3 regions of the Streptomyces sp. NPDC048297 genome follow, and region 2 is predicted to be linked to each of the others. Evidence: riboswitches for the same ligand, from Rfam matches in the RefSeq annotation. Region 2 holds a riboswitch; each other region holds the start of a gene.

Region 1 (3,268 bases), on a different contig from region 2:
CCCGAGGCCGTGGAGCTGCCCCCGGAGCCTGCCGAGCGGCAGTGGCGTGCGGGGCACGACGTGCGGCATGCGGAGTTCGGGCACGGCTGGGTGCAGGGAAGTGGGCTGGGGCGGGTCACCGTGCGGTTCGAGACGCCGCAGTCGGAGCCGGGGCGGGTGCGGACGTTCCGGGTCGACGATCCTGAGCTGGAGACGGCGGATCCGCTGCCGTTGGTGCGGGGTGAAGGGGGGAAGGGGGGACGTGGGGTGAAGCGGGGTGAAGCGGGGTGAAGCGGAGACCCGTGTGTAGCGGGTAGTGGGTGGGGCGGCAGTCGGGTGCGAGTGCGCAGTGCGAGTGAGTGCGGGTGCGTGGGGTTTTCGCGCGCTGTTCCCCGTGCCCCTGGGGAGTTGCGGCCCCCGGGGGCGGCAAGGCTTGCCCCTTGCTCAGGTCTCCTCCGTACCCGTTTCTCAGATCTCCTCGTACCCGTTTCTCAGCTCTCCTCCGTTCCGGCCAGTTTGCCGAAGTCGTGGTCCGGGAGCGGGGGAGGGGCACCCACGTCCAGGCCGTAGTGGTGGTAGAGCTGGAGTTCCTGCTCGGGGGACAGGTGGCGGCCCACGCCGAAGTCGGGGGCGTCCTTGATGAGCGCGCGGTCGAAGGGGACCCTGAGGGTGCCCTCGATCAGCTCGCTGGGCTCCAGCGGGACGAAGGCGTCCCGGGAGAACAGACCGGTGCGTATGGCCGCCCACTCCGGCACCCCGGTGGCGTCGTCGAGGTACACCTCGTCGATGGTCCCTATCTTGGTGCCATTGCGGTCGAACGCCTTGCGGCCGATCAGGTTGCGCGGATCGATGTCGGTCTGCACGGTCCCTCTCCCTCCACGTGGTCGCAACTCATCCGTAAGCACTACAAAAGAGCAGATTCAGGGAGGCGGCCACTCGAGGCCGCGGGCATTGACCTCGCTGGTAGTCTGACAACGGCTGCTGACCCCGTGCGGGAGAGTCCTCCGAGCACTCGGAGGCGCCGAAGGAGCAACTCCTCCCCGGAATCTCTCAGGCCCCCGTACCGCACGGACGAGGTCACTCTGGAAAGCAGGGCGGGCGCCGACGACGGCTCCCGCTCTCACCGACGGTGAAAGCCGGGCCTTCAGTGTGCCCGGTGAAGCTCTCAGGTTTGAGATGACAGAGGGGGAGGCCGTCCGGGCACCCGCGCCGTGGTGCCCCTCGCAGGTCGCGCAGACCAGGAGGCCTCCGTACATGACCGCTCATCGCATTCCGCTCGCCGCGCTCGAAGCGGGCATTCCCTTCGAGCAGCGCCACATCGGGCCCGACCAGGAGGCGCGGGCCAAGATGCTCGCGCACGTCGGCTACGGCTCCCTCGACGAGCTGACCGCCGCCGCGGTCCCGGATGTGATCAAGAACGCCGACGCCCTCGACCTGCCGGGTGCCCGCACCGAGGCCGAGGTGCTCGCCGAGCTGCGTTCGCTCGCCGACCGCAACCAGGTGCTCGGCTCGATGATCGGGCTCGGCTACTACGGGACCTTCACGCCGCCCGTCATCCTGCGCAACGTCATGGAGAACCCTGCCTGGTACACGGCCTACACGCCGTACCAGCCGGAGATCTCGCAGGGTCGGCTCGAGGCCCTGCTGAACTTCCAGACGATGGTCGCCGAGCTGACCGGGCTGCCGACCTCCGGTGCCTCCCTGCTCGACGAGGGCACGGCCGCCGCCGAGGCGATGGCGCTGTCCCGGCGCATGGGCAAGAACAAGAAGGGCCTGTTCCTGGTCGACGCGGACACGCTGCCGCAGACCGTCGCCGTCATCGAGACGCGCGCCGAGCCGACCGGTGTCGAGGTCGTCGTCGCCGACCTCAGCGAGGGCATCCCGGCGGACATCGCGGCCCGTGAGATCAACGGCGTGCTGCTGCAGTACCCGGGCGCATCCGGTGCGGTGCGCGACCTGAAGCCCGTCATCGACCAGGCGCACGAGCTGGGCGCCCTGGTCACGGTCGCCGCCGACCTCCTGGCGCTGACCCTGCTGACCTCGCCGGGCGAGCTGGGCGCGGACATCGCGGTCGGCACGACCCAGCGCTTCGGTGTGCCGATGGGCTTCGGCGGTCCGCACGCGGGCTACATGGCGGTGCACGAGAAGTTCGCCCGCAGCCTGCCCGGCCGTCTGGTCGGCGTCTCCGTCGACGCCGACGGCCACAAGGCCTACCGCCTCGCGCTGCAGACCCGTGAGCAGCACATCCGCCGTGAGAAGGCCACCAGCAACATCTGCACCGCGCAGGTGCTGCTCGCCGTCATGGCCGGCATGTACGCCGTCTACCACGGGCCGGAGGGCCTCAGGACCATCGCGTCGCGCACCCACCGGTACGCCACCCTCCTCGCCGAGGGCCTGAAGGCGGGCGGCGTCGAGATCGTCCACGGCGCCTACTTCGACACCCTCACCGCGCGCGTGCCCGGCAAGGCCGCCGAGGTCGCCGCCGCGGCCGTGGACAACGGGGTGAACCTGCGCCTCGTCGACACCGACCACGTCTCCCTGGCCTGCGACGAGACCACCGACCGTGCCCAGCTGGCCGCCGTCTTCGCCGCCTTCGGCGTCGAGGGCGACATCGAGGCGCTCGACGAGGCCGCCGCGCAGGCGCTGCCCGAGGCGCTGCTGCGCACCGACGACTACCTGACCCACCCGGTCTTCCACGAGCACCGCTCCGAGACCGCGATGCTGCGCTACCTGCGCAAGCTGGCCGACCGCGACTACGCGCTCGACCGCGGCATGATCCCGCTGGGCTCCTGCACCATGAAGCTCAACGCGACCACCGAGATGGAGCCGGTCACCTGGCCCGAGTTCGGCCAGCTGCACCCCTTCGTGCCCGCCGAACAGGCCGCGGGCTACCTGACCCTCATCCGCGAGCTGGAGGAACGTCTCGCCGAGGTCACCGGGTACGACAAGGTCTCGCTGCAGCCGAACGCCGGTTCCCAGGGCGAGCTGGCCGGTCTGCTGGCCGTACGCGGCTACCACCGCGCGAACGGCGACGAGCAGCGCACGGTCTGCCTGATCCCGTCCTCCGCGCACGGCACCAACGCGGCCAGCGCCGTGATGGCCGGCATGAAGGTCGTCGTCGTGAAGACCGCCGAGGACGGCGAGATCGACGTCGAGGACCTGCGGGCGAAGATCGAGCGGCACCGCGACGAGCTGGCGGTCCTGATGATCACCTACCCGTCGACGCACGGTGTCTTCGAGGAGCACGTCGCCGACATCTGCGCCCAGGTCCACGAGGCCGGCGGCCAGG
Region 2 (3,268 bases):
TGTCGGTCATCGGGCTCCTGGTCACGCTGGCCTGGGCAACCGAGACCCGAGGCCGCTCGCTCAGCGACACCGCCGCGGGCGCCGACAACCCGGCCGAACACACCGACCCGTCCCCCGCCCCCGCCCCCGCCCCCGCCCCCACCAACTGACCGGAGACCGTGATGAGCCCCGACAACCGCCCCGCCCCGATCGGCGCCCTGGACGCCACCAAGGTCCCGCGCTTCGCCGGTCTGGGCACCTTCGCCAGAATCCCCGACATCGGCTCGGTCAGCGACTACGACATCGCGATCCTCGGAGTGCCGTTCGACGGGGGCACGTCGTACCGGCCGGGCGCCCGCTTCGGACCCATGGGCGTCCGCCAGGCCTCGCGCCACCTGCGCCCGAAATTCCACGTCGAGCTCGACACCGCACCGCTCGAAGCGCTCCAGGTCGTCGACGCCGGCGACGTTCCCTGTACGCCGTTCAGCATCGACGAAGCGGTCGCCCAGATCGAGGGCTACGCCCGCGACATCGCGGGCCGGTCCGACCGGCGCATCGTGAGCATCGGCGGTGACCACACCATCGCGCTGCCCATGTTGCGCGCGGCCAAGGACAAGTACGGCCCGATCGCGCTGGTCCACTTCGACGCGCACCTCGACACCTGGGACACCTACTTCAACGCTCCGGTCACGCACGGCACGGTGTTCCGCCGGGCCTTCGAGGAGGGCCTGCTCGCCGAGGAGAAGTCCATCCACCTGGGTATCCGGGGACCGATCTACGACCAGATGGACCTCGTGAACGACAAGGCGTTCGGCTTCCGGGCGATCCGCGCCGGAGACCTCGACGTGATCGGGATCGACGGGGCGGTGGACGCCGTACGGCGACGCGTGGGCGACGCACCGGTGTACATCTCGATCGACATCGACGTTCTCGACCCCGCATTCGCACCTGGGACGGGAACGCCGGAGATGGGCGGGTTGAACAGCCGAGAGCTGCTGCGTCTGCTCCGCAGCCTCGACGGACTCAACATCGTCGGCGGGGACGTGGTCGAAGTCGCTCCTGCCTACGACCACGCCGAGATCACCTGCGTCGCCGCCGCGACCGTGGTGTTCGACCTGGTCACGCTCATGACGAAGAACCGCGTGGCCAGTCCCGTGTACGCGGCGTCTGAGCACGCCTGATTTCGTACGTGATCGACGGTCACCAGGGTCGTCAGGGTGCTGACCCGCCCTGACGGCGCCTCCACCCGGCCTTGCGGTCGGGCTCGACAACTCAACACAAACGCTGCTCGAACCGGAGCGGGAGAGCCCTTGCCCAGTCTTGGCGAGGCGCCGAAGGAGCAACTCTCCCCAGAATCTCTCAGGCACAGGTACCGCTCCGGTGAAGCGACTCTGGAAAGACGGGACGTCAACGTCCTGCGCCCACGGTGCAAACCGCCGGACCCGGTGGTGAAGCTCTCAGGTACCGATGACAGAGCGGGGAGGTCACCCGTCCACGGTGCCGCGTCCGCGGCACCCCCCATCAGGGAGCCTCCCGCCATGACCTCACCCGGATCCTCCGCGTCCGGCGAGTTCGCCGCCCGTCACATCGGTGTCGGCGACGTCGACCGCGCCAAGATGCTGGCCGACGTCGGCTACCCGACGCTGACCGAGCTGATCGACGCCGCTGTCCCGAGCGGCATCCGGAGCACCTCCGAATTGAACCTGCCCGCCACCGCCACCGAGGCCGAGGCGCGCGCCGAGCTGCACGACCTCGCCGGTAGGAACATCGTGGCCGTCCCGATGATCGGCCTCGGCTACCACGCGACCGTCACACCCGCGGTGATCCGGCGCAACGTGCTGGAGGATCCGGCGTGGTACACCGCCTACACGCCGTACCAGCCGGAGATCAGCCAGGGCAGACTCGAGGCGCTGATCAACTTCCAGACCATGGTCGGCGATCTCACGGGGCTGCCGACTGCCAACGCGTCGCTGCTCGACGAGGGTACGGCGGTCGCCGAGGCCGTCACGGTCATGCGCCGTGTCGCGGGCGAGAAGAGGTCCACCCGCGTCCTGGTCGACCGCGACACCCTGCCACAGACCCTCGACGTCCTGCGCACGCGTGCCGACGCGATCGGCATCGAGGTCGTCGAGATCGACGTCGCCGAGCCGCTGCCGGAGGACGACTTCTTCGGGGTGGTGCTGTCCTACCCCGGGTGCTCGGGCGCGGTCCGCGACCTGCGCGAGGTGACCGCCGCGGCACGAGCGCGCGGGGCGCTGGTCACAGTGGCCGCCGATCTGCTGGCCCTCACCCTGCTCGTGCCCCCGGGCGAGTTCGGCGCCGACATCGTCGTCGGATCGTCCCAGCGCTTCGGTGTCCCCTTGTTCTACGGCGGGCCGCACGCCGGCTACATCGCGGTCCGCGAAGGGCTGACACGCCATCTGCCCGGCCGGCTCGTGGGCGTGTCCGTGGACGACGCCGGCCGGCCGGCGTACCGCCTCGCCCTGCAAACCCGCGAGCAGCACATCCGGCGCGACAGGGCGACTTCGAACATCTGCACGGCGCAGGTGCTGCTGGCCGTGGTCGCGTCGATGTACGCCGTCTACCACGGCCCCGAGGGTCTGGCCGAGATCGCCCGACGGACGCACCGGCACGCCACGCTCATCGCCTCGGGGCTGCGGGCGAGCGGGATCGCGGTGGTGCACCGCGAGTTCTTCGACACTCTGCTGGTGCGGGTCCCCGGCCGTGCCGAGGAGGTCGTCGTGGCAGCACACGGCAAAGGTCTGCGGCTGCGTCTGGTGGACCAGGACCACGTCGGCGTCTCCTGCTCCGAGGTCACGACGAAAGACCACGTCCGCCTTGTGCTCGACGCCTTCGGCCGGGCCGACGACGACCTGGACGGGCCGGCGACCGGCGCGCCGACGGCGCTGCCGTCGGGACTGCGCCGTACCTCCCCCTTCCTCACCCACCCGGTCTTCCACCAGCACCGTTCCGAGACCGCGATGCTGCGCTACCTGCGCAAGCTGTCCGACCGTGACTTCGCGCTGGACCGCGGCATGATCCCGCTCGGGTCCTGCACGATGAAGCTCAACGCGACCACGGAGATGGAACCGGTCAGCTGGCCCGCCTTCGCGGACCTGCACCCGTTCGCCCCCCTCACGGACGCGACCGGGTACCTGACCCTGATCGAGCAGCTCGAGACATGGCTGGCCGAGATCACCGGGTACGCCAAGGTCTCCATCCAGCCGAACGCCGGATCGCAGGGCGAGCTCGCGGGCCTGCTGGCGATCCGCGCCTACCACCGGAGCAA
Region 3 (3,268 bases), on a different contig from region 2:
GGAGAGGAAGTCGACCGGGTCGTCCTGCCAGTCGGGCTCGAAGAGCCGGACGCGACCGCCGGAGGCGGGGCCGTCCAGGGGGGTGCGGCCGGCGCGGGAGAGGTCCGCCACCGCCTCGGGCGGCAGGGGGACGCCGACCACGCCGCCGGGGTTGACCGCCAGGCCCACCTGCGGGGGCAGGCCGCGGGCGAACTCCACGGCGGGGGCGATGGTGTACGACATGTGGGAGCCGGTGGCCTGGTGCAGTTGCTCCTCGGAACTGAAGACCGGGACGTACACCTGGCCTTCGATGTCCAGGGTGGGCAGGTCCAGCGGGCCGCTGTGCGGGCCGCCGCCGCCCGGCAGCGGTATCCAGAGGAAGCTGCGGCCCAGGACCTCGACGATCCGGCCGCCCGCGGAGGGGACGCCCAGGGAGGCGGAGAGCACCTCCTCCAGTTCGTTGCCGGGCCAACCGCCGTGCGGGTGGGGGTGCGCCTGTGCCGGGAAGTCCGCGGGAACGTCCGCCGGGAAGTCCATGTGCCTACCGCCTGCTGGGAACCGTGCTGTGGTGCCAAAGGCTATCCGGTACGGGTGACGGCCCTCACCCTGTGAACACGATCCGCTGCAGGACGTCCGCCGCCGGCCGGTCCAGCAGCACCGCCGAGCCGCAGCCGGCGGGCACTTCGCCGCGCTGCACCGCGCGCAGCAGCCGGGCGGTCGCGCCGCGGTGGCGCCGGAAGGCGTACCGCGACACGTCCCGGCCTCGCTCGCGCCGGCCCTCGCGGGCGGTGCGGGCGGTGACGTCGAGGAGGAGCAGGTGCAGGGTGCCGCCGCGGCGCCGGGCCTCGCGGGCCAGCCAGGCGCGCACCCAGGCCTGGGTGCCGCAGTCGTGCACGACCACCGCCTCGCCGGAGGCGAGGGCGCGGCGCAGGCCGGCGTAGTGGGAGAGGCGGACCAGGGGGCGGTAGAGCGCGTAGGGCAGGAGGCGGGGCGTGCGGGCGTCCCAGCGCTCGCGGGTGTCCTGGGAGTCGATCCGCGGGCCGGGGACCGCGCGCCGCATCAGGGTGGACTTGCCGCTGCCGGGCAGGCCGGTGATCACCACCAGGTCTCTCGGTCCGAAGTGCAGGGTGTGCGGGCTGTGGCCGGCGCGCTCGCGCAGGTCGCGGACGACCGGGGCCGGGCGACCGGTGCCGCGTTCGACGGCGGGGGCGCAGGGCTGCTTCGGCACCGCGATGCCGGTGGTGGTGGCGTAGGCCGTGGTCCTGTTCACCGTGTTCGTCCTCCCCTGCTGGGCCCGGGGCATCCCCCTTGCCCTTCACATGTAAAGAGAAGGTAATGCGCGGTGTCCAGTGGTTCGGTGCGCGTCGTGCGACAGCTCGGTTACAGATGCGGCCCTGACGGTCCGGGGTGTGGCGTGCAATGATGTGCCCGCCAACTGCATACCGGCCGCTTGAATCCGCGCGGGAGAGTTCCCAGCAGTCTTCGCTGGGGCGCCGAAGGAGCAAGTCCCTCCCTTGAATCTCTCAGGCCCCGTTACCGCGCGGGCGAGGCACATCTGAAAAGCGGGCCGCCATGACGGTGGCCCCACCCAAGGTGCAAGTCCTGACCTGCGACTTTTCCCGAGTCGGTGGTCATGGCGAACCTCTCAGGTTCCGATGACAGATGGGGAGGAACTTCCTCGCCCTTCTTGCCTTGGGAGACGACCGACCGATGAGCAGTACCGAACTCCGTCACACCGCGCTGGACGCCCTCCATCGCTCGCTCGGTGCGACCATGACCGACTTCGCCGGCTGGGACATGCCGCTGCGCTACGGCTCCGAGCGTGACGAGCACGTCGCGGTGCGCACCAGTGCGGGCCTGTTCGACCTCTCCCACATGGGCGAGATCACGGTGACCGGCCCGCAGGCCGCCGCGCTGCTGAACTTCGCGCTCGTCGGCAACATCGCCTCCGTCGGGCTCGGCCGCGCCCGCTACACCATGATCTGCCGGGCCGACGGCGGCATCCTGGACGACCTGATCGTCTACCGGCTGGCCGAGACCGAGTACATGGTCGTGGCGAACGCCTCCAACGCCCAGGTCGTGCTCGACGCGCTGACCGAGCGCGCCGCCGGTTTCGACGCCGAGGTCCGCGACGACCGCGACGCCTACGCGCTGATCGCCGTCCAGGGCCCCGAGTCCCCCGGCATCCTGAAGTCCCTCACGGACGCCGACCTGGACGGCCTGAAGTACTACGCGGGCCTGCCCGGCACCGTCGCCGGCGTCCCCGCGCTGATCGCGCGCACCGGCTACACCGGCGAGGACGGCTTCGAGCTGTTCGTGAAGCCGGAGCACGCCGTGCAGCTGTGGCAGGCACTGACCGAGGCCGGCGAGGGCGTCGGCCTGGTGCCGTGCGGCCTGTCCTGCCGGGACACCCTGCGCCTGGAGGCGGGCATGCCGCTGTACGGGCACGAGCTGACCACCTCGCTCACGCCGTTCGACGCCGGGCTCGGCCGGGTGGTGAAGTTCGAGAAGGAGGGCGACTTCGTGGGCCGCGAGGCGCTCACCGAGGCCGCCGCGCGCGCCGAGCAGAACCCGCCGCGCGTCCTGGTCGGGCTGGTCGCCGAGGGCCGCCGCGTCCCGCGCGCCGGGTACGCCGTCGTCGCCGGCGGCCAGGTGATCGGCGAGGTCACCTCCGGCGCCCCCTCCCCCACCCTGGCCAAGCCGATCGCCATGGCCTACGTCGACGCCGCCCACGCGGCGCCGGGCACCGAGGGCGTGGGCGTGGACATCCGCGGCAACCACGAGCCCTACGAGGTCGTGGCGCTGCCCTTCTACAAGCGCCAGAAGTAGTCACTGGCCCAAAGCGCCAGCAGGCTGGGCCCCGGTCGCGTCCCGAGCACGTGACCCTGCCCACATTTCGCCTGCTCATCAGCGCTTTCCGCACTCCCCCGTCGACCAGCACTTTCCCGCATACAGGAGAATTCAGGCCATGAGCAACCCGCAGCAGCTGCGCTACAGCAAGGAGCACGAGTGGCTGTCGGCCGCCGAGGACGGCGTCTCGACGGTCGGCATCACCGAGTTCGCGGCCAACGCCCTCGGCGACGTCGTCTACGCCCAGCTCCCCGAGGTCGGTGACACGGTGACCGCGGGCGAGACCTGCGGCGAGCTGGAGTCGACCAAGTCCGTCTCCGACCTGTACTCGCCGGTCACCGGTGAGGTCGTCGAGGCCAACCAGGACGTCGTCGACGACCCGTCGCTGGTGAACTCCGCCCCCTTCGAGGGTGGCTGGCTGTTCAAGGTCCGTGTCACG

Evidence for each region. A riboswitch is a leader RNA that binds a small molecule or an ion and turns the genes downstream of it on or off. The one in region 2 is predicted to bind glycine.
Region 1: another riboswitch for glycine. It lies ahead of gcvP (aminomethyl-transferring glycine dehydrogenase); the one in region 2 lies ahead of gcvP (aminomethyl-transferring glycine dehydrogenase).
Region 3: another riboswitch for glycine. It lies ahead of gcvT (glycine cleavage system aminomethyltransferase GcvT); the one in region 2 lies ahead of gcvP (aminomethyl-transferring glycine dehydrogenase).

What each region holds. Positions count from the first base shown of each region.
Region 1 covers NZ_JBICZA010000034.1:91,574-94,841, reverse strand. The annotation lists gene ACGFYV_RS30325 (DNA polymerase IV) at 1-270, shown strand, start outside; gene ACGFYV_RS30320 (PRC-barrel domain-containing protein) at 471-842, opposite strand; glycine riboswitch at 962-1,055, shown strand; gene gcvP (aminomethyl-transferring glycine dehydrogenase) at 1,234-3,268, shown strand, end outside.
Region 2 covers NZ_JBICZA010000060.1:14,427-17,694, forward strand. The annotation lists gene ACGFYV_RS36310 (MFS transporter) at 1-149, shown strand, start outside; gene speB (agmatinase) at 162-1,160, shown strand; glycine riboswitch at 1,269-1,364, shown strand; gene gcvP (aminomethyl-transferring glycine dehydrogenase) at 1,518-3,268, shown strand, end outside.
Region 3 covers NZ_JBICZA010000016.1:39,823-43,090, reverse strand. The annotation lists gene ACGFYV_RS19145 (enhanced serine sensitivity protein SseB) at 1-516, opposite strand, end outside; gene ACGFYV_RS19140 (AAA family ATPase) at 581-1,249, opposite strand; glycine riboswitch at 1,431-1,528, shown strand; gene gcvT (glycine cleavage system aminomethyltransferase GcvT) at 1,690-2,808, shown strand; gene gcvH (glycine cleavage system protein GcvH) at 2,948-3,268, shown strand, end outside.